One region of the Peribacillus sp. R9-11 genome, then DNA from elsewhere that is predicted to be linked to it. Evidence: riboswitches for the same ligand, from Rfam matches in the RefSeq annotation. Region 1 holds a riboswitch; the other holds the start of a gene.
What was found. A riboswitch is a leader RNA that binds a small molecule or an ion and turns the genes downstream of it on or off. The one in region 1 is predicted to bind FMN.

Region 1 (11,242 bases):
CGAGGCTCAGAGAGAAACGATACCTGGGGAAAAAGTGGACCTTGATAAGCTCAAAGATTTTAAAATTAAAGTCAATGAACCTTTGAAACATGATCATTATGCTCTCTACCAAGTGGACTATAAATTAGATGAACTTAGTACGATGGCTTTTAATTTAATTAATAAAAAAACCGAAGAGAATTATGGAAGCTTGAAGGTTGATTTGAATAACCCTCAAAAGAAATACGAATTAAATAAGGGATATTCAGTAGATTTAATCAGTTACTTCCCAGATTTCGAGTTCGATGAAAAAGGCCACCCAAGAACGATATCGAAGATTCCGAATAATCCGGCATTTATCTTTAAAATGTACACACCGGATAAACCAGATGGTGAAGTTAGTTTTGTTGCGATAAAAGAGACTGTGGAACCATTAGGTGAAAATACATATAAAATGGCTTTTAATGGTGTAGAAACTAAAGATGTCACTGCTTTGACGGTTAGAAAAGACCTTACACTGTGGATTTTGTTCACAGGCGGAATCATTTTTATGGTAGGTGTTGTCCAAGGTTCATATTGGAATCACCGACGTATTTGGATTAAAAGGAAAAATGAGGAGATATTAATTTCCGGCCATACAAACAAAAACTGGCACGGTATTAAAAGGGATATAAAACATGCGATAGAATCCACTTCTCTTTGCGAACCATCGGATCAACTTGAGGAGGAGAAATCTTCTACTAAGGGGGAAGTTTTAAATGGCTGAATTAAGCAGTAACTTTTTATATGCAGCTTTTATTTTATATCTGATTGCTACCTTTCTATTCGGAGGATCGATTAAGGATAAACGAGGAGCAGAGGAAAAGAAACAAAACAAATGGGCTAAATTGGGGATTATGATTACCATTCTCGGTTTTGCTTCACAAATTGGATATTTTATCACTAGGTGGATTGCTGCCGGGCATGCGCCGGTAAGTAATCTATTTGAATTTACAACCTTTTTCGGAATGATGCTGGTTGGTGCTTTCATATTAATTTATTTCCTTTATAAATTGCCTGCTCTTGGGCTATTTGCCTTACCTATTGCCTTATTAATTATCGCATATGCAAGTATGTTCCCAACAGAAATTTCACCGCTCATTCCTGCACTGCAGAGTGATTGGCTTCATATTCATGTAACAACTGCAGCAGCAGGACAGTCTATCCTTGCGATTAGTTTTATTGCTGCTATAATTTATTTAGTCAAATTCGTAGATCAATCTCAATCGAGCAAACGAACGTTCTGGCTCGAAATCATCATGTACACGTTAGTAAGTACCATAGGTTTTGTCATTATCACTTCAACTTTCGCAGCCATGGACTATAAAGCGAATTTTGATTGGGTCGATAAACATGATGAGCTGGCTAAACAGGAATTTAACCTTCCTGCACTTGTAGGTCCCCATGAAGGGGAACTAACTGATACAGAACGATTTGAACCACTGGTGAACATGCCTGCGATAATTAATGCTAAGAAACTGAATACAGTCATTTGGTCGATGGGAATCGGACTCGTACTTTATGGTCTGATTAGACTGATTTCTCGTAAAAGAGTTGCCGCATTGATCAAACCGATTGTCAAAAATGTAAATTTGAATTTATTGGATGAAATCAGTTATCGTTCGGTTCTTATCGGTTTTCCAATCTTTACACTTGGAGCCCTCATTTTTGCCATGATCTGGGCTCAAGTTGCCTGGACACGATTCTGGGGCTGGGATCCGAAAGAAGTTTGGGCACTGGTTACCTGGTTGTTTTATGCAGCTTTCTTACATTTGCGTATGTCAAAGGGTTGGCAGGGAGAAAAATCAGCATGGCTAGCCGTTATCGGTTTTGCTATTATGATATTTAACTTAATATTTGTTAATCTTGTTATTGCTGGTTTGCATTCGTATGCTTGATTCGGTAATTTAATAAATTAGATTAAGGGGGTCTTTTGGTAGAAACATCGAGGAGAATACTTATCGATGTTTCTAAGAATGATCCCTTTTTCTATACTTTTATTTCCATGTTATTCCGGGGGAAATAACAGCAGGCATTAGTGAGGGAACAGAAGGAGTGTGTTTATTGTGACAAAATGGTGAATAGTTCATAGAAGCTAAACAGAATTGGCTATTTATCGTACTTTGGAAGGAAAAAATATTAGTCATAGAAGTTTTCATTTTGTAAAATATATGTAGGGAGGCTGATTACATAATGTATAATGCTATTAAAGTTCTCGTGGTGGATGATGAAGAAAGAATCCGCCGTTTGTTAAAAATGTATTTGGAAAGAGAAGAATACATAATTGATGAAGCTGAAAATGGAGATGTTGCTTTATCAAAAGCTCTTGAAAATGATTATGATTTAATTTTATTGGATATTATGATGCCAGGTAAAGATGGAATCGAAGTTTGCCGTGAGTTAAGAGAGAAAAAAACAACACCTATAATCATGCTTACTGCAAAAGGAGAAGAAGTCAATCGGGTCCAAGGATTTGAAGTAGGAACTGATGATTATATTGTCAAACCATTCAGTCCTCGTGAAGTTGTGTTAAGGGTGAAAGCGTTATTACGCCGTTCTTCAAGCACGAGTTACGTTCAGACCGAAACGACGACAAAAGATGTGATTGTCTTTTCCCATTTAACAATTGACAATGATGCACATCGTGTACTTGCTGATGATAAAGAGGTATCTTTGACACCAAAAGAATATGAATTATTGTATTTCTTAGCGAAATCACCTGATAAAGTATTTGATCGCGAGCAATTGTTAAAAGAAGTGTGGCATTATGAATTCTTTGGAGACCTTCGAACTGTTGACACGCATGTTAAACGCCTACGTGAAAAATTAAACCGTATATCCGAAAATGCTGCCAAAATGATTGTCACTGTTTGGGGTGTCGGTTACAAGTTCGAAGTTATTAATGACTGATGTTATGGGGCAGTGTTGTAGGGAAGCTTTGGGCAACCATTCTATTGCTCGTGTCATTTGTATTAATCGTTTTAACCGTTCTATTAGTAGAATTCTTTCAGAATTTTCAAATTGAAAATATTGAAAATGATTTAACCAAAACGGCAGAGCAGATCATAGAGGTTACAAATGATCATCAGGGCTCTAGCAATTATGTTTTACAAATAGCTTCGGAATTGATAGGCGACGAAACGAAAATGATTATCCTTAATGATGACAAAATGATATTCTCATCAATCGGTGATAAGGAGATTAAAATTACGCCAGAGTCAATTAAAAATGATCCCGATTTGCAGAAAGTTTTTACGGAAAGAAAGACTGTAAAAAAAGAAATGGCGCTATCTGATGACAATGGAAATAAGGAATTATCTGCAATCGTTGTCGGAGTGCCACTTGAACTAAATGGGGAGCAGGACGAGGTCTTCTTATTTCAATCCTTGGAATCCATGGAAGAAACCACTAAGTCCACAACGCAATTCATTCTGTTGGCAGCAGGGATTGCAATTATTTTAACAACGATTTTTGCTTTCTTTTTATCTACAAGGATCAATGCTCCGCTGGTGAAGATGAGGGAAGCCGCCCTAGCCATTGCTAGGGGGAAATTTGATACAAAGGTGCCTATCTTGACGCAGGATGAAATTGGTGAGTTGGCAATAGCATTTAATCAGATGAGAAAGCAATTGAAATTCAATATGAATGCTCTTAGCCAGGAAAAAGAACATCTTTCGAGCATCCTTAGTAGTATGGCGGATGGGGTCATTACCTTCAATAAAGATGGAACTATCCTGGAAACAAATCCGCCAGCGGAAAGATTTCTGCAATCTTGGTACTTTGAAAAAGGCTACAATCGGGAAGATAATGTAAATGTCCCTTTGGTACTGATGAATCTATTTGATGAATCAGAGTCTTTCGATAAGGAGCAAGTCGGGGAAATTACATTGCAGGGTAGGGACTGGGGATTGATTGTCAGTCCTTTATATACAAATGCCGACAATATTCGCGGAGCAGTAGCTATCATTCGTGATATGAGTGATGAAAGACGTATGGACAAACTTAGGACTGATTTCATAGCAAACGTCTCTCATGAGTTAAGAACGCCGATTTCAATGCTGCAAGGATATAGTGAAGCGATTGTTGATGACATAGCTGGAAGTGAAGAGGAAAAAATGGAAATGGCCAGGATTATTTATGATGAATCTCTAAGAATGGGCCGTTTAGTCAATGATTTACTCGATCTAGCTAAATTGGAATCAGGAAAAATGAGTCTCAACTATGAATGCATACCTATTTCATCTTATTTAAAGAGGATTACAAGCAAATTTTCCGGGTTAGCTAAAGAAAAAGGGATAACGATATCCACTAATCTTCAAGACAATGGAATCGAGTGGTGTTTCGATCCCGACAGAATTGAACAGGTATTGACGAATTTAATTGATAATGCGATTCGACATACCCCTCCAGGCGGGAACATTGATGTCATTCAAAGGACAAGTGATCGAAGAGGGCTGATTATTGATGTGAAGGACTCTGGTTCGGGTATCCCTGAAGAGGATTTACCCTTTGTATTCGAGAGATTCTATAAAGCGGATAAAGCACGTACACGCGGTCGTTCGGGTACTGGCTTGGGATTGGCTATTGTTAAAAATATCATTAATGCCCATGATGGCTACATTTCGGTAAACAGTTTACCTAAAAAAGGGACGACATTCAGCATTATTCTACCTCGAATAATGGAAAATACTGAATGAATAACTGGTTGTTTGCCAGAAAATCTTGTTTCATAAGAAACAGTGGAGACAAAGGCAATTGGATTTATTTCCAACTTGTCTTTGTCTTTTTTCATAGAAAGAGAACAGGTTAGTAATATTCTAGTGAATAGGACTCTTCTATATAGAAATTCACTGAATTTTGTAATAAGATCATATGTAAAGTGTAACTTTTATATATGAATGACGACTATATTTATGAACGGATGTGGGGAAATGATGGATTCCGTTTTCCACGATCTTTATGAAAAGTATCATCACGAAATTTATCAATTCATTTATTATATGACTAAAAATCGGGAATCGGCAGAGGACCTTGTTCAAGAGGTTTATATCAGGGTTATGAAGGCCTATGACCGATTCGAGGGAAAAAGTAGTGAAAAAACGTGGATATATTCTATTGCGAGAAATGTGACGATTGATTATTTTCGGAAACAAAAACGGTGGAGAGACAAAATCTTTTCTAACTTCGACTGGGAGAGGCAAATGATTAAAGATACTCAGCCTATTCCGGATGAAGTGGCTATTATGAATGATGATATCCATGATATATATCAATGTTTGAACCGATGCACGGTCGATCAAAGGTCCGTCATCATATTACGATATATTCAAGCATTGTCCATATCAGAAACCGCGGAGGTATTAAATTGGAGTGAAAGTAAGGTTAAAACAACCCAGCATCGTGCGTTAAAAGCAATTAAAAAGATGATGGAAGATTTGTCTGGAAAGGAGGATGACCCCATTGAGAAAACCCCGTTGGAAAGAAAACGAAATTGAAGACATGCTTCACCAGCTTCCGAAAGTAAAAGACAAACGAACAAAGGATGAGGTGTATGCAAGGATTCATAATAAAAAGCGGAAAAAACAATGGTTTCCTCTTATTGTGGGTGTTGCCTACTTATTCTTAATGGTTGTTTTGGCCTCTTCACTGATTATTGGGAAAGAAGGGACTACAAGCAAAGAGGAGAGCAGCGATAAGAAATTAGCTGTCTCTGAACTTAAAAGCCTGCCAGATCATGAACAACAGGATGCAGAGGTAAAAGATAAGTCTGCCGAAGACAAAGAGGAAAATAGTAAGCTTCAGAGTATGCGTGAAGAAGATATAGAAACTAAAGAAGAAGTTTTCGATAGTGAACCGGTAAAAAAGGACAAGGCAGTAGCCCTTGCTCCTTCAATTTACCCAGGCGATCTGAAAAATAAATCGACAATTACCATGGGTGTGCCAGATAATCAACAGAATTTTGTCATCCCGATTTCAATTGTTGTCAATCGTTATGATGAATCGGATACTCTAAATCAGTTAGTTAATCAAATGTCGGATATCAATGAGGAACAATATGGTCTCTCTGACTATTTCCCGCTTGATATTGAGATTACCCAAGGAACCGAAATGAATACTGCTCATATTGAGCTACATGAAGACAGCCAGTTATTGGATGAGGATATCCTCTTTCTTCATACGATGGAAGAGACGCTGTCCTATCTTAATATAGAGAAGATGACCTTTGCTACAGATGGAAAGCAAGGTGCAAGGTTTGCCCATGCAGGATTTTTAAAGGAAGCAGATATACCTCAACAAAAAAATCGCACATTTCTACTTTATCAAAGTGATGAATCCTCACCAAAGTTTCTTGTACCAAGTAATATGGATTATCAAGACTTTGAGGAGGCACTTCAGGCAGGAAAAGAGGAGCCAGACATAGAGGGGATATCTTCTGCTATCCCCGATGATTTAATTTGGGAAAAAATAAGTTCAGATGGAGATCTTGTGACTATTCAATTAGCAGAACAAGCGGCAATTGAAAATAGTGAGGATTCTCTTCAAGCTTTAGAAGCTATTCTCTTTATTGCAAAGGAATTTGGCTTTAACAGAGTAAAGTTTGAAAATGCTCCAATTGAAAAAGTTGGCAATCTAAATCTAACAGAAGACATAGTAGTACCCAAAGCCCCTAACCAAGTGAATTGAAGGGAGGAAGTTGTCAAAAGAAGCGGGAGCTGGGCTATATAAAACATCTTGATAATGGTTGCTGAGTATCTAAAATCTCGTAGAAAAAAGAATGTGCCCGCATTAAGGGCACATTCTTTTTTTCTTATAATGAAATGAGAGCCATGAATGTAATTTCTTCTGTTTCCTTTAAAAATTGCTTCATGTTATCACTTAATGGTTTATCAAAACTTAAAACCATGATAGCTTCTCCGCCAGCTTCTTTTCGACCTACCTGCATGGTTGCAATATTCACTTCATGATCACCAAGTATCTTACCTACATTACCAATTACACCAGGTTTATCGGTGTGTTGGATATATAGTAAATTTTCTTCCGGATGGAAGTCGATTTTGAAGCCATTCAAATTTACAATACGAGAACCATAATTTTCAATGTAAGTGCCACTGATTGTTAGTTCACGGTTATCACCTTTTACTTTAAGGCTGATCAGGTTAGAATATCCTAAAGAGTCTGCAGAGATTTTTTCGCCAACGGTAATACCGCGCTCTTTTGCAATCAGCAAGGCATTCACTTCATTGACCGAAGCGTCAACTCTTGATTTAAAGAAGCCTGATATTAAACTTTTTGTCAAAATCGCTGTATCAAAGTCCAATGATTCTCCCGCATATGTAACGGAAATCTCTTGGATGCCTTCTTTCATACATTGAGATGCAATTGATCCCATTTGCTGTACGAGTTGATAAAATGGCTGAACCTTTTCAAACACTTCTTTAGAAATGGCTGGAAGGTTGATAGAACTTGAAACTGGATTTCCCTCAAAATAAGTCAGCACTTCTTGTGCAACCTGTACTGCAACATTTAATTGAGCTTCTTTTGTAGAAGCACCTAAATGAGGTGTAGCAATGACATTATCAAGTTCAAGTAGCTTATGGCCAAGCGGAGGTTCTTCAACGAAAACGTCCAACGCTGCGCCTGCTACATGCCCTTTAACAATCATTTCATATAAATCATCTTCGTCAAGAATTCCGCCACGGGCACAATTTAATACATAAACACCCTTTTTACAGGTAAGTAGTTTTTCTTTATTTATTAATCCTCTAGTTTCATTCGTCAGAGGTGTATGAACAGTAATAATGTCTGCTTTAGGAAGTAACTCATCTAACGGCAGGGAAATGACAGACATTTTTTTTGCACGATCAGCAGTTAAGAATGGGTCAAATACAATGACTTCCATACCAAAAACTTTTGCGCGTTTGGCGATTTCTCCTCCGATACGTCCAAAACCCACTATACCTAATGTTTTACCGCGTAGTTCTGTTCCAGTATAAGAAGAACGTTTCCACTCCCCATTCTTCAGAGATGCATATGCTTGCGGAATGTGGCGCATTAGTGAAGCCATCATTGCAAATGTATGTTCAGCTGTTGAAATGGTATTGCCATCAGGTGCATTAACGACGACAATCCCACGTTTAGTCGCAGCAGGGATGTCAATATTATCAACGCCGACACCAGCTCGTGCAATAATTTTCAACTGTGGCATACGGTTCATTAAATCTTCCGTAACTTTTGTTGCGCTTCTAACAAGTATTGCATCAATCTCAGCAAGTTCGTTTGATGCTTCTTCTACTGTCTTTTGAATAAGAAGGATATTGGATGCCTCTGATAGCGGTCCGAGTCCTTCGGGTTTGATGGCATCTGCTACTAAAATCCGATACACGTGTAAACACCTTCCTAAGGGAAAAATTATCTTAAATTTCAGTTAATTTTACAATTGAAATGCCGAATATGTCAATTTGGCATTTATTAATGTAAGCGCTTAAAATAATTATTATTAAGTGAAATAATTGTATAAGTCCGCAATAATAATGGATTTATCATCTATTGTTTGAAAAAGAACAATTATTTTAAATAATCTTAAAATTGATATAATCGTCAATATAATTTTTGTTTTAATACATTGATATGTAAGAAATTATGGTGGCCATGAAAAATGAATATCTTCATATAAACTTTCAAATTAAAAAAAACTATTCAAAAAAAGGAAAGTCATATATAATGGAATTTGTAAAATAAAATTTTATAGGTCTATCTTCGGGGCGGGGTGTAATTCCCCACCGGCGGTGATGAAGAAATAATTCTTCTAAGCCCGCGAGCCTTACGGGGCAGGATTTGGTGTGATTCCAAAGCCGACAGTATAGTCTGGATGGGAGAAGATGGAGGTTCCTGATTGCGTTCAAACAGTCATTTACTGAACGTTTGTTTGATGAAACCTTTAATTTATCCCTTTAATTCGGTCGGAATTAAAGGGTTTTTTATTGAACATCAACATGATGAAGGAGCACTAACCTCTTTTTCGGGTAGATCAGAAAAAGAAGGAGAGAGAACTATGAAAAAGAACAAAGTGAATAAAATGGTCACACTGGCAATGTTGGGAAGCATTTCATATCTATTGATGCTTTTGAATTTTCCGTTTCCAGGATTTCCACCTTTTCTGAATGTTGATTTTAGTGACATTCCAGCACTGATGGCAGCATTGATTTTCGGTCCGATGGCTGGAATTCTAGTTGAATTTCTTAAAAACCTATTGGATTTAGTCATGACAGGGACAATGACTGCTGTACCTGTGGGGCATATCGCTAACTTTATAGCAGGAATACTGTTCGTCTTGCCAACTTACTATGTATTTAAAAAAATCAATTCAAAAAAAGGGATGACTTTCGCTTTACTTGCTGGTACAGTTACCATGGCGGTAGTTATGAGTGTTTTAAACTATTATGTCTTTTTACCGGCATATACCTTCTTTATGGGATGGGATGCAATGTCGGCACCCGAGTCAAGGAAGTTCGTAACGACTGCAATCTTACCTTTCAATGTGATTAAAGGCGTGCTTATCACTTCTGTATTCATGTTGTTGTTTATTAAATTACAGACATGGATCAATAAGCAAGTATTATATAAAAATGCTTAATGGCATTAACTATAGAAACACAAAAAACCGGATATTTATGTCCGGTTTTTTGTCTGTTTAATTTGGTTAGTAGGGGAAGGGACATAAGTAGCAAAAAAAAAGCCATTTTCGATTGAAAATGGCTTGTACCTTTATTCGAATTTTAGTGCATCCCCGTCAAATGCCTCGTCAGCAACTTTAATAGAATCTGTTGGACATCCTTCAAATGCGTCCATCATGTCATCTATAAGTACATCTGGAATTTCAACGATACCTTCGTTATCGTCAAGGGTAACAAATGCAATCCCTTCGTCATCATAATCATATATATCCGGTGCTGCTGCTCCGCAAGCTCCACAAGCGATACATGTTTCTTTATCAACAATTGTAAATTTAGCCATGAATATAACCCCTCCTAAGTTGATTAACAACTGATAATCTTTTTATTTCAGATTATTATCTCTTTCCTATTGTAAGACCGAATGCCAAACTTTTCAATAGAAATTGTATTGATACTAACTATTATGATGTGGAATGTCAATGATAAATATAGAAAATATTATTTTGATCTTTGCTTTCCTTCGTCATTTAGCCACAATTTCTTATGGTATTTATCATTAAAAACGGCGATTTTTGCAGTTTTTTGATACAATAGGTGTAATTGGTTAATTGAAACAAGGATGTGAGTCCCATGAATAATTATCTACAGGTAATCATTCTATATGCAATAAAAAAATTTCAAGGCGAACGTTCTATTTATGCTATTTATCATATGCTACAGGGCAAAAAGTCGTCACAGACAATCCAGGATGCCCACTTATTCGGGTTAACGAATATATTTGGGACAATACCTCGTTTTACCCGACAACAATTAAATCAAAACATTCAACTATTTCATGAGCATAATTTCATTGAGATAACCGATAAAACCGATGCTTATATAATTAGTGGGCAAGGCGGGAGAAAGTTAACCGATTATTTGAAGAAGAATCCTTTTCCAACATCCTTAAATGGCTGGAAATATCAAAATATCACCCCGATATTCTGGGGGAGATTAAACTTACTCATACAAACTATATCCCATATTGTCCACAATGAAAGACGTTTTTATCCTATACAACGAAACCCCAAAATCCAATGTTTTGTAAAGGAATTCTTACAAAACAATCGCCAGGACCGAGGGTTGATTGCGCAGCATCTTTATGAAGAACTGATATCGTTATTAGAGCTGCAAAGTAATTTAAAACGAGATATTTTTATTTTGAAATTAACAGGGGTAAACAGGATTGGACTTACGTTTGAACAGATTGCGAAAAGGAAAGATGTAGAAGAAGAGTATGTGCGCTTTACATTTCTTGACTCGTTACATCAAATGCTTGCGGAAATAGAACAGGTAACAGATTACCCTATTTTGGCATCCTTATTCAGTGATTGGCAAAGGAGTGGCAATCCTCATTTGACTCATTCTACACAAACGACATTGCGATATATTCAAGCAGGTAAAACTTTGTTTGAAATAGCAGAAATCCGCCGTTTAAAAGTCAACACCATTGAAGATCATCTTGTTGAAATTGTCTTATCGGATAAAAGCTTTCCAATTGCTGAATATGT
Region 2 (11,242 bases), 2.5 Mb from region 1:
GAGCTTATGAAAGAACCGACGATCCATTCCTTCTGCACTGAGGTTTCCCATGTTTCCATAAAAGCTGTAAGGAAGGATGCTTTCTGGGCCATGCTGTTCAATTAAGTTTTTCCATGTTGAAGTGATTGTGTCAATGGCTTCCTCCCAGCTGATTGGAACAAAATTCCCTTCTCCTTTTGAGCCGATCCGCTTTAATGGCTGCTGAAGACGTTTGGGGTCATATATGCGAGCTGTCATGTTTCGGACTTTGTTGCAAATATTTCCTTTAGTAACAGGATGGTTAGGGTCTCCTTGCACCTTAATGATTTTCCCATCTTTTTTGTGCAAAAGTAAGCCGCATTGATCAGGACAATCAAGAGAGCAAACTGAGGGAAAGACTCCATCTGGTTGATTGATATAGGGTTGCATGGCGTTATTCCTCCTTATTATCTAATCTTATATCTTGCATCGATAATCTATTTATATCTTAATTATTATTGAATGTGAAATAGTAGATAGTTGCAAGAACTTCTTAACATATGATTTTTTTTCTGATAAGCTTACAAGATAAAAATGAACCTTTTTTATCACAAAATGAATAAGTAATAGGAGGATATATTTTTGGATTATGGAGTAATAATATCTATTGGAATATATATGGCAGGTATGCTATTAATTGGTTATTTAGCTTATCGAAGAACTGCCAACTTAACCGATTATATGCTTGGAGGCCGCAACTTGGGCCCGGCTGTAACCGCATTAAGTGCAGGGGCTTCCGATATGAGCGGATGGCTGTTAATGGGTCTTCCTGGTGCGATGTACATAAGCGGCTTAAGTGCCGGGTGGATTGTTGTCGGCCTGTGTGCAGGGTCTTATTTAAATTGGTTATTTGTAGCGCCACGACTTCGGACATATACGGAAGTGGCCGACAATTCGATTACGATACCGGACTTTTTGGGAAATCGGTTTAAAGATAGTTCTCGAATATTAAAAGTGGTATCAGCCTTAGTCATCTTAATCTTTTTCACCTTTTACACCTCTTCAGGTATGGTAGCAGGTGGGGAGCTTTTCCGAACTGCTTTTAATATGGATTACCGCTGGGGCATCTGGCTGACAGCGAGTGTTGTTATTCTTTATACATTATTTGGCGGTTTCCTTGCGGTTAGCTGGACGGATTTTGTACAAGGTACGATCATGTTCATTGCCTTAATTTTAGTCCCTGTTGTCACGATTGTAAATATTGGCGGCTGGGATCCTACTATTAATGAAATAAAATCGATTAATCCGAATTTATTACATGCTTTTGAAGGAACTTCAACTATTGGTATTATATCGTTGCTAGCATGGGGTCTTGGTTATTTTGGTCAGCCTCATATCATCGTACGATTCATGGCGATTTCATCTGTGAAAGAATTGAAAAGCGCACGACGAATCGGTATGGGCTGGATGATTTTCGCTATCGTAGGAGCGATGTTTACGGGCTTGGTCGGAATCGCTTATTTTAATCTGACAAGCGGACCTCTAGGGGAAAAAAATGCCGAGTCTGTCTTCATCATTCTGGCTAAAGAACTATTTCCTTCTTTAATTACAGGCTTCTTATTAGCAGCGATTTTAGCCGCGGTCATGAGTACGATTGCATCTCAACTGTTAGTATCGGCAAGTGCGCTGACTGATGATTTCTATAAGCAGTTTATTCGCCCGAATGCATCGGATAAGGAATTAGTGCTGGTTGGACGATTTGGTGTATTAGCGATATCTGCTATTGCCCTTATTTTAGCTTTCAACCCTAGTGGTACGATTCTTAAATTGGTCGGTTATGCCTGGGCTGGGTTTGGAGCAGCATTTGGACCGGTCATTCTGTTAAGTCTTTACTGGAAACGGATGACGAAATGGGGCGCGCTAGCAGGAATGATTGTGGGTACCGCAACCGTGATCGTGTGGGAAATGATTGATAAATTTGCTGAAGTCTATGAAATCATCCCTGGATTTATTGCTGGTACAATAGCAGTCGTGTTTTTTAGCCTGTTATCAGCCAAACCTTCTAAAGAGATAGAAGAGGATTTCAATCAAGCTGTAAAAAATCTCTCTTGATTATTGACGCTGCTCAATCAAATGGGCGGCGTTTTTTATATGATAAATAACCAAAATATATGGTACAATATCCGTAAAGTCCTTATGTGTAAAACATGAGGACTTTTTTTGAGTGGTTTGGGTATAATAAACCAAAAACAACTACAAAGGATATAAAATGAACCAGTCTCATAAAATTGCAATTAAAGTAGCTATTATATATATAATCATTGGGGTCTTATGGATTATCATTACAGATTCCTTCTCGATGACCCAGGCAAAAGAAGATGTCCAGACATATGCGATGTTTCAGCATTCCAAAGGGTGGATGTTCATTTTCATTACCGGGATTTTTTTATATATTATAATCCGATATTGGACTGGGAAAATGTTGCGCTCCCAACAGGAATTTAATCTTAAGGATGAGCAATATCAGTCGCTGTTCAAGCATAATCCGGATTGTGTCCTTGAATTGAACCTCGAAGGAAATGTCGTTTCAATTAACCCGGAGGCTGAAAAGCTGTTAGGTCACCAAAGTGACAACTTGAAGGGTAAGAATGCCAATCATCTCATCAACTGGAATGAAAGTGAAAAAGTATCTGTTTTCTTTACACAATCCCTTCAAGGAGAGGCTGTTAAATTCGAAACGACCATCCAGAATATGAGTGATGAAAAGCGGATAATTCGTGTAACTTTTTTGCCAATTATTGTTCAAACGGAAATGCTTGGAGTATATGCAATCGTCAGGGATATTACCGAATTGCGGCGAGAAGAGGAATTGATGATCATGTCTGAAAAGTTATCTGTAATCGGACATCTGGCTGCTGCCGTCGCACATGAGATAAGGAATCCGCTAACATCGCTAAAAGGGTTCGTGCAGTTAATGGATATGACGAAAGAAGTCAACCCGATGCATTCTGATATCATGTTAAAGGAAATTGATCGAATTAATATTATTTCGAGTGAGCTGCTGGTTCTCGGGAAAAAACAGGACGTTGCTTTATGTAAAATTGATCTTGGTGACTGTTTACAACAAGTATATACGTTAATGAAAGCAGAGACGAATTTGAATAATATTGAGATGGGGTATCAGGTAAAAAAAGCCGAGCCGGTTTATATTATGGCTGATTCCATCGAACTTAAACAGATGGTCATTAATATTGTCAAGAATAGCATTGAAGCGGTTAGTGATAATGGGAATATAGACATATCCTTGGATGTCATTGATGATCATGCTGTAATCAGTGTGAGTGATAATGGAGTAGGTATGGTGCCTGAACGCTTGAAACGAATCGGTGAACCTTTTTATTCGACGAAGGAAAGGGGCACAGGAATCGGACTTGCAATCTGCCAGAAGATTATTCACCGCCTCGACGGAGAGATGCATTTTGAAAGTGAGAAAAATAAGGGAACCACGGTTACAATTCGGATTCCGTTGGCTACTACGCTTTAACAAATGGTACTATAGAGTATATGAAAAGTTTTTTTATTAAAGGAGAACGATATGAGCGAATTACCAGCATTAGTGAACGATAGAAAGCCATTTATCCAGGAGGCCTGGAAAAAATCTGGCTTCGGCCAACTTACTCCGATTCAAACGAAAGCGATTCCTGTAATTGTACAAGGAAAAGACATCATGGCTGAATCACCCACGGGAACAGGAAAGACACTTGCTTATTTACTGCCATTGCTTGAAAAAATAGATCCTGATAAAAAATCTCCCCAAGCTTTAATTTTGGCGTCATCACGTGAATTGGTCATGCAGATTAATGAAGAAATTCGGATTTGGTCAGAAGGAAGCGGTATTTCAGGTGCAGCATTCATCGGTGGAGCTAATGTAAAACGTCAGTTGGACAAACTGAAGAAGCATCCACAGGTCATTGCTGGAACACCAGGACGGATTTATGAATTGATTGCCCAAAAGAAATTGAAGATGCACGAAGTAAAAACAATTGTCCTCGATGAAGGTGACCAATTAATTATTCCCGAGCATATGGGAACGATTAATAATATTATCAAAACTACGCTTAAAGACCGCCAAATCATGGTGTTTTCTGCAACTCTACCAGAGGAAACGGAAAAAGTGGCTCGTGGATTCATGAACGAACCAGAAATGATCAAGGTCGATAAGCATGAAAAAATGGAGTCAAAAGTAGACCATCTTTACTTTGTTGTTGAGAGACGGGAAAAGTCCAAGATTCTTGAGAAAATCACGAGGCTGAAAGATGTGAAAGCTCTTGCCTTTTTAAACGATATCGCAGAGCTGAGCGTCTTACATGAAAAGTTGAGTTATAAAGGCGTTGAAATGGGTGTCCTTCACGGTGAATCTAATAAAGTAGACCGTGAGAAAGCGCTGCGCAAGCTTCGTTCAGGTAAATCTCCGATGTTGATGGCAACAGATGTGGCGGCTCGCGGACTTGATATTAAAGGACTGACAGCCGTCGTTCATATTGATATGGCTGAAAACATTGACCAATATATTCATCGATCCGGGAGAACAGGGCGTGCGGGTGCAAATGGCACGGTTATCTCAATTGTAACGGAAAGAGAAGAGCGAGAATTGAAAAAAATGGCACGTGAACTTGAGATTCCGTTAACGAAAGTAACATTCTATGGTGGAAACATCGTAGTCGAAGAATAATTTTTGAATGTAGAGATGGCCATTTAGGCTGTCTCTACTTTTTTTATCAAGACTAGGCAGATGTATTAATACATACCCTCTAAACCAATCATTAACGTCATGAATAAAATATAACAAAGAACAGCTCCCAAAATCGTTTGGTTATGAATACTTTTACCTGCTTTTAGATTTTTCAAAAGTGAAACCATATTACGAAAACACATAACGCTTATTGATGGGATAACGAACAAGTGTATAAACAATAGAGTATCATCTCCACTCATTTTCTTGTTCCCTCCTACAGTTAGAGTATATTTTGAAGAACACTCTACATGGACTTTTCTATTGTCGCAACTTGATGGGATGTCCAGTTAACCAGAAAGATCCCTACGAAGATGAGTGAACCACCTAACGCAACGTACCAGTGGATCGGTTCATCTAGCAAGATGAAACCAGATAAGACGCCAAAAAAGGGAGCTAGAAATAGAAAGGCACTCGTTTTGGCGGAACCTCCTTTTTGTAGTAGGAAAAACCAAATTGAAAATTGTACGATAGAAGCCATAATGGCTAGCCATAATAAAATGAGCATGGATGCCGTTGTGATTATGAAAAAGGGCTGTTCAAAAAGATAAGAGCCAATTAGCAGCAGTAACCCTCCGCAAAGCATTTGATAGGCTGACATGACCCAAGTGTCGATTGCGTGTCCCCAGTTTTTCATCAACAGGGTGGCGAGGGACCAGGAAATGGCTGACATCAATCCGAGAAGGGTTCCTGTTTTTAAATCAAGATGTGCCCCCATTGTGATAAAGACACCGATAAATCCTAGGAAAACCCCTGCCCATTGCTGTGGGGCGTATCTTGTTTTACAAAAGAGCGTTCCAAAAATGATAACTAATAAAGGATTCATAAACGTCAAAATCGAAAGTTCCCCTGCTGAAATGGTCCTAAGGCCTACAAAGATGCAGCCCATGACACCAGCTGTCTGGAATAAACCGATGATAGCCAATTTAGCCCAGTCTATGGTCTTGCTTGGATGAGGTCGTTTGATGAGTTTAACAATTATGGCCATGATCAAACCTGCAAGGATAAATCTTATGGCTGCAAGCAACATGGGAGAAGTATAAGCTAATCCTATTTTTCCGATAGCGAATGACGAACCCATTAAAGCAGTCGTTAAAATGACAAGTAAACCAAAAATGACTTTGTTCATCGTTTCCCCTCCAAAAATCCTTATCTATGAATAGTTAAAATTAGTATTGAATGATTGTAAAATTATAGCATATTGCTGAAGATAGGAGTTTAATAATGAGTGGAAAACACAAATGAAAACGCTTCCTTTATATGGGATATTGACATATGATAGAAATAGACATTGGTGAGGAGGAGACGGTATGGCAGAGAAATATAAGCATATTGAAACGGCAGTAATTCATGAAGGATATGACTCGAAGGAGCATTTAGGAAGCTTAACAACACCACTGTTTCAAACCTCAACATTTACTTTCGAAACGGCCGAGCAAGGAGAAAGACGTTTTGCCGGTTTAGAAGATGGATATATTTATTCGCGTCTTGGAAATCCAACGGTACAGGTGCTTGAAGACAAGATTGCGGCATTGGAGGGCGGGGAAGCAGGGCTTGCTTTCAGCTCAGGGATGGCTGCGGTATCGGCTGTGCTTTTTGCATTAACTAAAACAGATGACCACATCTTGTGTTCACAAGGATTATATGGTTGTACGTTTGGCCTCCTTCAGTTGATGAAAAGTAAATATCGTATTAATCATGATTTTTGTGATATGGATACAGAGGAACAGTTAAGGAAGATGATCCGCCCAGAAACAGCCTGCATCTATGTGGAAACCCCTATTAATCCGACAATGAAAATGATTGATTTACAAATGGTCATGAAAGTCGCGAAAGAATGCAATGTACCGGTTGTAGTCGATAATACTTTTTCGACACCTTATTTACAGAAGCCTCTTGACTATGGCTGTGATGTCGTTCTTCATAGTGCGACGAAATATCTTTGTGGACATGGAGACGTCGTTGCAGGTCTTGTAGTTGGAAAGAAAGAGTTTATCAATCAGGTAGCGGTAACGACTCAGAAAGATATCGGAGGAATTATTTCGCCGTTTGATGCGTGGCTACTACTGCGGGGGTTAAAGACTTTACCAGTTAGGATGGACCGGCACTCTTCCAATGCGTGGGAAATCTTTCGGGAGCTGAAACAGCACCCCCAGGTGAAGAATGTATATTATCCAGGGGATACTAGTTCCCCGGGCCATTATATAATGGAAAAACAGATGAAACATGGTGGAGGCCTTATCTCCTTTGAATTGCAAGGTACGAAGCAGGATGCCCAGAAATTCCTGAATAACTTGAGACTTATCAAAATAGCTGTCAGCCTAGGAGATGCCGAAACATTGATTCAGCATCCAGCTACCATGACTCACTCGGCAGTTCCTGAAGAATCCAGACATCAAATGGGTATCAGCGACCAGCTTATCCGCCTTTCAGTAGGCCTCGAAGCTTGGCAGGACATCTGGCACGATCTTCAGCAAGCCTTTTAGATGGAGTCAGACCCTATTTCCTGGTTTTTTTGATGAAAATGGTGAAGGATAAGATAAGGATTAGAACAGCCAGGATGTAGGATAAAGTGGTGATTGTCGGGTAGAGAGTGCTGTTCCGTACACCAATGCCGATGAACGCCCAGACGAAGACAAGCGGATAGCACCAATCCCGGTTTTTAACTGCGAAGACAAAGGCCAGGATTGTTGCTGCAATCATCATGACAATCACAGGTTACATTAGATATCTCAAATTCTTTCCAGCTAATATAGGTGAGATAGTAAGAAATGTCAGCGACGGCTGCGACGCTTACCCAACCTAAATAAATGGAAAAGGGAATAGGTCGAAAGAGGCATGCTCCACTTTTTTAATGTTTGTATAAATGACAATCAAGTTAATCAAAAGCGCAATAATAATGAACACTAATTTTACTTATTTAACCATTTTGAGCACATAGGAGGTCTTGAAGAAAAATATGTACATTCTTCCTTATACATAGTAAGTTCTTGTTACTAATGGTTCATTTAAGGTTAGAAATTTTACATCTTTACTTTAAGGTGATAAAATATTCAGAGATTCATAATAATTTAGTCCTTCGGGGTCGGGTGAAAATCCCAACCGGCGGTGATGAAGAAATTCTAAGCCCGCGAGCCTGATAAAGGCAGGATTTGGTGAGATTCCAAAGCCGACAGTATAGTCTGGATGGGAGAAGGACGTGTGGAACCCAAGTGTATACGTGCGCCTAATTTTTCAAAAATGAAAATTTTAGGCTTTTTAGGTATACAATTTTTCACTCATTTCTCCTGCTAACTCCTTAGGTCAATCTAAGGGGTTTTTTATATTCTATAAAAGGGGGAAAAACATGTTTACGGGAATCATTGAGGATATCGGTACCGTCCATTCCTTGAAAAAAGGAAAAAGCAGCATGGAGTTGGCGATTCGTTCTGAGAAAATCCTCGAAGATGTTCATCTGGGGGACAGTATTTCTGTCAACGGAGTTTGCTTAACCGTAACGTCCTTCACGCAAAGTCTGTTTACTGTCGACGTGATGCCAGAGACGGTCAAAGCTTCTTCAATCCGGACGTTAAAACTAGGATCACCTGTGAATCTGGAACGTGCCATGAGTGCACAGGGCAGGTTTGGCGGTCATTTTGTTTCAGGCCATATTGATGGTACGGGAACGATAATAAAAAAAGAGCGAAAAGAAAATGCTGTGTATTATGTGATCAATTTGGAAGAAGGACTTAGTAAATTTTGCATCCCAAAAGGGTCAGTTGCCATTGATGGTACGAGCTTGACAATTTTCGGGATAGAGGGAAACCTGCTTACTGTATCTCTGATTCCCCTGACTCATCAAGACACAATATTGGGGCGGAAAGCAGCTGGCGATATCGTTAACATCGAAAATGACATGATAGGGAAATATATTATACATCAAATAAAAAAAAGTGATTCAAAACCAGGACTGAATTTAGAGTTTTTGGCAGAACACGGATTTTAATTAAAGGGCGGTGTAAAAGATGTTCCATACAATAGAAGAAGCGATCGAAGACTTAAAAGCTGGTAAAGTAGTAATCGTATCCGATGATGAAGACCGTGAAAATGAAGGTGACTTTGTTGTATTGGCAGAAAAGGCAACGCCTGAAGCGATTAATTTTATGGCGACCCATGGACGCGGTTTGATTTGTACAACCATTACCGAAGAACTGGCGGCAAAATTGAATTTGCATCCTATGGTCGGTGAAAATACCGATCATCATGGAACTGCTTTTACAGTTAGTGTCGATCATAAAAGTACTTCTACAGGAATAAGTGCATTTGAAAGATCCTTGACCATTCTGGAGCTTCTTAAAGAAGATTCAGTTGCTGGGGACTTCCAACGGCCTGGTCACACTTTTCCGATTGTCGCTAAAGAAGGTGGCGTGTTAATACGGGCAGGGCATACGGAGGCATCCGTAGATTTGGCAAAGTTATGCGGGGCTGCTCCTGCAGGCGTTATTTGTGAAATCATGAATGAAGACGGGTCAATGGCACGAATAACTGATCTAGAAGTTATCGCCGAAAAATTCGATCTTAAATTCATTACGATTGCCGAGCTAACTCGTTATCTCCAACAAAGAAAAATATATGAGAAACAGGGACTTGAATTAAATATTCCGAATGCTTGAAGGATATAAGTGGTTGAAAAATAAAAATAAGAAAAAATTGACATTTGTTTTTAAATTAGGAGGATATGGACATGGGGAAAATTATTGAAGCACAATTAATCGGATCAGGGTTGAAAGTAGGCATCGTGGTAGGAAGATTTAATGAGTTTATTACAAGCAAGCTTTTAGGAGGTGCATTGGATGGCCTTAAGCGTCATGGTGTTGATGAGAATGATGTTGACATAGCGTGGGTACCAGGGGCTTTTGAACTTCCGCTAATTGCGAAAAAACTAGTGAACACAGGCAAATATGATGCAGTTATCGGCCTTGGAACAGTAATTAGGGGGGCCACTTCTCATTATGATTATGTGTGTAATGAAGCAGCTAAAGGCATGGCAGCAGTTTCTCTGGACACAGGCGTACCTGTTATCTTCGGTTTGTTGACTACTGAAAATATCGAGCAGGCTATTGAACGTGCAGGAACAAAATCAGGTAACAAAGGCTATGAAGCAGCCGTTAGTGCTATTGAAATGGCGAACCTTGGAAAATTGATTGAACAGTAAATGGTACACATTAAAAAAGCCGCAGAGAAGAAAATTCTTTTCTGCGGCTTTTTAATGTAGCGAATGTAAAATTACCTGTCAGATTTGGCTAGCTTTTTCAACCCATTAAGCAGTTCCTCAAAGTTCGAGAAATTTCTTGCTATTTTATTGATGAGAGTATCCTGATCTTTGAAGCTTGCCGCCACTTCTTCAATGAAGAAGCGTGTTCACCTGCTCTAGCAGCTTCAATTGAGGCATTCAGAGAAAATAAATTCGTTTGTTTTATATGTCTTCAATCTTTACTAAAACCGCTTGAATGTCTTTATTTTGCTGATCCATTCATCCATTAGTACTCCTTCTGTTTAGCCTTTTCACCAAGGGTATGATGTTCTTAGCAAGGGTGACCATTTCCTTGCTTCTATACTAGTCCTCGTTCCACTTTCCGTAGTAAAGGACTTCATTTTCTCGACAGTGGCGTGCTGGATTCACTTAGAATACATGAAAATATCTCGATTCCAAAGTAATATCTTACCTTTATAAATCGGTATAAATACTGGGAAATAAAGAATTTTATAGGTATGATATGAAAATATTTTATTACAAAAGCTGTTCGTAAATGAAGCATGTTAAAATATGCGGATGTGATTATGCTACAATTGTAAAGATTGCAATTGAAATTCATATCTTAGGGAAAAGTAATTATATTAGTATTTAGGAGGGGTTTGTGTGTACCATCTCTTTACACATAATGATTTAGATGGAGTCGGATGCGGTATTGTAGCGAAGCTGGCATTCGGGGAAGAAGTAGTGGTTAGTTATAATTCAATCGGGAGACTTAATCAGAATGTAGCAGCATTTCTTGAGCAGGCCAAAATTGAGGATACGTTGCTGGTTACTGATCTTTCAGTTGATGAAGATAATGAAAAAGCGATTTCACAGTTTGTTGAAGATGGAGGCAAAGCGCTTCTGATTGATCATCATAAATCAGCGCTGCATTTGAACGAACATGAATGGGCATCTGTAACAGTCGAGCAGGAAGACGGTAAACAAACAGCAGCGACTTCATTATTCTATCAGTATGCAGTTGAAAAAAAATTGTTGGAACCTTCGCGGATTGTTGCTGAATTTGTTGAATTAGTTCGTCAATACGATACTTGGGAATGGGAAGTAAACAAAAATTTAACGGCAAAACGGTTAAATGATTTGTTCTTTATGATTCCGATTGAGGAATTTGAGATGAAAATCGCCCATAAATTATCAACGGCTGAAAGCTTTACTTTTGACGAAGTTGAGCAAACGCTTTTGGATGTTGAGGAAAG

Region 2: linked by a shared signal. The riboswitch ahead of ribE (riboflavin synthase) and the one ahead of RE409_RS18120 (ECF transporter S component) in region 1 are both predicted to bind FMN.

What each region holds. Positions count from the first base shown of each region.
Region 1 covers NZ_CP133763.1:3,739,609-3,750,850, reverse strand. Annotated here, with positions in the region: gene RE409_RS18155 (cytochrome c biogenesis protein ResB) at 1-745, shown strand, start outside; gene ccsB (c-type cytochrome biogenesis protein CcsB) at 738-1,916, shown strand; gene RE409_RS18145 (response regulator) at 2,212-2,928, shown strand; gene RE409_RS18140 (ATP-binding protein) at 2,925-4,715, shown strand; gene sigX (RNA polymerase sigma factor SigX) at 4,953-5,513, shown strand; gene RE409_RS18130 (hypothetical protein) at 5,479-6,702, shown strand; gene serA (phosphoglycerate dehydrogenase) at 6,827-8,401, opposite strand; FMN riboswitch at 8,768-8,903, shown strand; gene RE409_RS18120 (ECF transporter S component) at 9,071-9,652, shown strand; gene RE409_RS18115 (ferredoxin) at 9,784-10,032, opposite strand; gene RE409_RS18110 (YpbB family protein) at 10,323-11,242, shown strand, end outside.
Region 2 covers NZ_CP133763.1:575,022-586,263, forward strand. Annotated here, with positions in the region: gene RE409_RS02745 (molybdopterin oxidoreductase family protein) at 1-408, opposite strand, end outside; gene putP (sodium/proline symporter PutP) at 601-2,070, shown strand; gene RE409_RS02755 (ATP-binding protein) at 2,228-3,502, shown strand; gene RE409_RS02760 (DEAD/DEAH box helicase) at 3,554-4,690, shown strand; gene RE409_RS02765 (hypothetical protein) at 4,756-4,953, opposite strand; gene RE409_RS02770 (DMT family transporter) at 4,998-5,879, opposite strand; gene megL (methionine gamma-lyase) at 6,061-7,236, shown strand; FMN riboswitch at 7,822-7,952, shown strand; gene ribE (riboflavin synthase) at 8,097-8,735, shown strand; partial or broken gene ribB (3,4-dihydroxy-2-butanone-4-phosphate synthase) at 8,755-9,393, shown strand; gene ribE (6,7-dimethyl-8-ribityllumazine synthase) at 9,474-9,944, shown strand; gene RE409_RS02795 (DHH family phosphoesterase) at 10,650-11,242, shown strand, end outside.